DNA from 2 places in the Rahnella perminowiae genome. Region 2 is predicted to be linked to the other one. Evidence: predicted binding sites of a transcription regulator. Region 2 holds the regulator's gene; the other holds the start of a gene.

Region 1 (2,412 bases), on a different contig from region 2:
TAAAACGGTCACGCAGGCCGAACGCCAGTTTGGTGGCTTCAACAATGCTGTGAATCGTCGCACTTTCATCCAGGGTTTCCAGCGGCAGGCGGTCAGTCAGGCCGAGGATCGCCAGTGAAACCAGCCCCTGCGTCGGCGGTGTCAGGTTGTAGATTTCGCCTTTACTGTGTTTGAGCCGCAGCGGCACACGACGCTGGGGCTTGTAAGCCGCGAGATCAGCGCGGGTGACCGGCATGCCGAGCTTTTCCATGTCGGCGGCCATATTGTCGGCCAGCTCACCACGATAGAAACTGTTCAGCCCGTCCTCGCACAGCATCGATAATGTCTGCGCCAGTTGCGGCTGGGTAAAGCGATTTCCGGCGCGGGGGACATCGCCATTAGGCAGAAAAACGTCGGCGAAGGTGCTGAAATTTTCAAGTTCGTGTTGTTTGGCACGGGTCGCAGCTTCCTGCGAGGCCGTTACCGGAATGCCGTCAGCAGCGTAACGAATGGCATCACGCAGCAGGCGGGAGAGCGGTTTTTGCTCGCCGCCAAATTCAGCCGACACATTCAGCGCTTCCTGCCAGCCGCCGACAGTGCCTGCGACTGTCAGCGCGGCTTTTGGTCCCCGATGCGGAATATGCGTTTCACCGGCATAGAAATCGAGAGTGGCGAGGGAGCCTGCGGCACCGCTGGCATCTATCGCCACCGGGTTTCCCTGCGGTGGCACAATCAGCCAGAAGCCATCGCCGCCCAGACCGTTCATGTGCGGATAGACCACGGCAATTGTCGCGGCCGCCGCCACCATCGCCTCGATGGCATTGCCGCCTTCGCGCAATACTGCAAGCGCACTCTGGCTCGCCAGATGATGGGGTGTGACCGCCATGCCCAGCGGCGCGCTGTTACTGTTAATCATGCGATGTCCTTTTTGAAACGCTTTTTTTATGCTGCCCGCGCATGCAGGGATGTGGGCGCGTAGGGATAAAGTTAAGCAAGAGGTGTTCCACATCGGCAGAATCTTCACGCTTTCACTCATAATTTAGCTTGCATTGGCAAGCATAGTGCATGGTATGTTCCGCTGAAACATTGGTTACAAAAGGGACGGGGATGAAACAGATTGATGAACGTCTGCGTGACCATTACGCAGAACTGACGCCGCAGGAACAGCGGGTGGCCGACTTTATTTTTGCCAGTATTGACGACCTGATGAGTTATAACAGCGCCGAACTGGCACGGCTGAGCGGCGTGTCGAAAGCCACGGTCAGCCGGCTGTTCAAGCGCCTGGGATATCCGAGTTACCGTGACATGCGCGATGAAATGCGCACCCTGCGCCAGAGCGGTATGCCGCTGACGGACAGTCGCGATGCGGTGCAGGGCAACACTTTGTTATCGCGGCATTATAAGCAGGAAATGGCCAACCTGACGCAGTGGATTAATCAGATTGATGGCGTACAGTTTGGCGCGCTGATCGCCGCCCTCAGTCAGGCGCGGCAGGTGCGCCTGCTGGGCTTTCGCAACAGTTATCCGGTGGCGCTGCATTTGCGTCAGCAACTGATTCAGGTACGCACTGGCGTGATGATGATGCCGCAACCGGGCCAGACGCTGGCTGAAGAACTGGTGGATCTGACTGTGCAGGATGTGGTGATTTTCGTCGCCTTCCGCCGCAGGCCGCGCATGGCGAAGGCAGTTCTCACGCAATTACAGACGATGGGCGTGCCGGTGTTGTTGATCTGCGAGCCGCAGGCCCAGACGCTGATCCCACTGGCAACCTGGCATCTGGCCGCGCCTCTCGACAGCGTATCGGCGTTTGACAGCTATTCTTCCGCCATGAGTCTGGCGAATTTACTCAGCAACGCATTGCTGCACGAGATGCTCACCTCAGGCCGGCAGCGCATTCATCAGATAAGCGATTTGTATAACGATCTGGATGAGCTTGAGCAGCGCTGATTCCCGTTTGCAGAACAAACTGAGCGCTTTTCTGGTGCTTTTGCACATTTTTAGTGCGTCATGATTGTCTTCTTTTCAGTCCTTTTGCCCTGGTTCAGGGCAAAAAAATCCCTCCTTATCGTATCCTCCGTTTTCTAATTCCTTGTGGCACCGTGATTTTGTCCGCATTTTTTTCGCTGTGCTGGTTTTGGCACATTCGTTGCAGAGTTATAAATATAAGAATCTATCGTTTCAAAAACCTTTCACCGGAGATAATCTATGAACATGAACAAACGGCTGTTGATGTGGGCAGGTGCGGCAATGTTGGTGCTTCAGGCATCTGCCGTCATGGCCGATCAGTTACAGGATATTCAGAAACGCGGCGTACTGCGCGTGGCCGTTCCTCAGGATTTCCCGCCGTTTGGTTCGGTGAGCAAGGACTTGCAGCCGGAAGGGTATGACATCGATATGGCACATTATCTGGCCGATAAGATGAAACTTAAGTTG
Region 2 (2,412 bases):
TGCGGGTAAAACCACCACCTTTTACATGGTCGTGGGCATTGTCCAGCGCGATGCGGGCCGTATCATCGTTGATGATGAAGACATCAGCCTGCTGCCGCTGCATACCCGCGCCCGTCGCGGTATTGGTTATCTTCCGCAGGAAGCCTCCATATTCCGTCGTCTCAGTGTATTTGATAACCTGATGGCGGTGCTGCAGATCCGTGATGATCTGACCAAAGAACAGCGTAATGACCGCGCGAATGAATTAATGGAAGAGTTCCATATTTCTCATTTGCGCGATAACCTCGGTCAGTCACTGTCCGGTGGTGAACGACGTCGTGTGGAAATTGCCCGTGCGCTGGCAGCAAACCCTAAATTCATCCTGCTGGATGAACCGTTCGCCGGGGTTGACCCGATTTCCGTTATCGACATTAAAAAAATCATTGAGCATTTACGTGACAGCGGCCTCGGCGTACTGATCACTGACCATAACGTGCGCGAAACACTCGACGTTTGTGAACGCGCGTATATTGTCAGTCAGGGGAAATTGATTGCCCACGGCACGCCAGCCGACATTCTTGCTGATGAACAAGTTAAACGTGTTTATCTTGGTGAAGAATTCCGTCTGTGATCTGTGCCGCCGGAACCGTGCCTGTTTCCACCTACACTGAAACAGGCCGTCTCTGACAGAAGTGTTGCCGTTTTCACTCATCAACGGAATTAAGCCAAGATATGAAGCAAGGTTTGCAACTCAGACTCAGCCAACAACTGGCTATGACTCCCCAGTTACAACAGGCCATCCGCTTGTTGCAACTGTCCACGCTTGAGCTCCAGCAGGAGATCCAACTCGCGCTGGAGAGCAACCCTCTGTTGGAACAAACTGACCTTCATGAAGAAATCGACTCGGTAGAAGCCACCGACAGCGAGGGGTTAGACACCCGCGAGGCGCTCGAGCAAAAAGATATGCCGGAAGAATTGCCGCTCGACGCGACCTGGGATGAGATTTACACCGCAGGCACGCCGTCCGGTACCGGTAATGATTACAGCGACGACGAGCTGCCCATTTATCAGGGTGAAACCACCCAGACCCTTCAGGATTACCTGATGTGGCAGGTTGAGCTGACGCCGTTTTCTGATACTGATGCCGCGATTGCCACATCAATTGTCGATGCGGTGGATGACACCGGTTACCTGACCGTCTCCCTTGAAGACATCCTCGAAAGCGTCGGTGATGAAAACATCACGATGGAGGAAGTTGAGGCCGTGCTTAAACGCGTTCAGCGTTTTGATCCGGTGGGGGTGGCAGCACGTGACCTGCGCGATTGTCTGCTGATCCAGCTGTCTCAATATGCCACTGACACGCCTTTCATCACTGAAGCCCGTCTTATCATCAGCGAACATCTCGATTTGCTGGCGAACCATGATTTCCGCGCACTTATGCGATCAACCCGGTTAAAAGAAGATACACTCAAAGGAGCGATGCTTCTGATCCAGTCTCTGGATCCGCGTCCGGGTCAGTCGATCAATACCGGCGAATCCGAATACGTGATCCCGGATGTGCTGGTGCGTAAAGTGTCAGGGGTCTGGACGGTAGAACTCAATTCCGACAGCATTCCGCGTCTGAAGATTAACCAGCAGTACGCCGCGATGGGTAACTCCACACGCAGCGACAGCGACGGGCAATTTATCCGCAGCAATCTGCAGGAAGCCAAGTGGTTAATTAAAAGCCTGGAAAGCCGTAACGACACGCTGTTGAAAGTGACGCGCTGCATCGTTGAGCAGCAGCAGGCGTTCTTTGAACTGGGTGAAGAATTTATGAAACCTATGGTGCTGGCCGATATTGCCAGTGCCGTGGAAATGCACGAATCGACGATTTCACGCGTGACGACACAAAAGTTCCTGCACAGTCCGCGTGGTATTTTCGAACTGAAGTATTTCTTCTCCAGCCATGTCAGTACAGACAGCGGCGGCGAGGCATCGTCAACCGCGATCCGGGCGCTGGTGAAGAAATTAATCGCAGCGGAGAATCCTGTAAAACCGCTCAGTGACAGCAAGTTAGCAACCCTGCTTTCCGATCAGGGAATTATGGTTGCGCGCCGGACTGTCGCCAAATACCGAGAGTCTTTGTCCATCCCGCCCTCAAACCAACGTAAACAGTTAGTTTGACCTCAACAGAGAAGGAAGACATTATGCAGCTCAACATTACCGGACATCACATTGAGATCACGGATCCCCTGAGAGAGTTCATCACGTCGAAACTGGCTAAGCTCGAGCAGTATTTCGACAGGATTAATCAGGTGTATGTGGTGTTGAGCGTGGAAAAGGTGCAGAAAGTAGCGGAAGCCACTTTGCATGTGAACGGAGGCGAATTACATGCCACCTCGGAACATCAGGATATGTACGCAGCGATTGACGGGCTGGTTGATAAACTGG

Evidence for each region. The regulator sigma-54, encoded in region 2, starts transcription at its own class of promoters, with help from an activator protein. The targets are predictions, from matches to a motif close to GTTGGCACANNTTTCGCTNT.
Region 1: a site for sigma-54 is predicted at 968-987, ahead of J1781_RS05640 (gamma-glutamyltransferase family protein). Genes of this name have one in related genera too.

Annotation. Positions count from the first base shown of each region.
Region 1 is NZ_JAFMOT010000160.1:34,709-37,120, reverse strand. It holds gene J1781_RS05640 (gamma-glutamyltransferase family protein) at 1-895, opposite strand, end outside; gene J1781_RS05635 (MurR/RpiR family transcriptional regulator) at 1,087-1,926, shown strand; gene J1781_RS05630 (transporter substrate-binding domain-containing protein) at 2,185-2,412, shown strand, end outside.
Region 2 is NZ_JAFMOT010000185.1:109,223-111,634, forward strand. It holds gene lptB (LPS export ABC transporter ATP-binding protein) at 1-610, shown strand, start outside; gene rpoN (RNA polymerase factor sigma-54) at 712-2,145, shown strand; gene hpf (ribosome hibernation promoting factor) at 2,169-2,412, shown strand, end outside.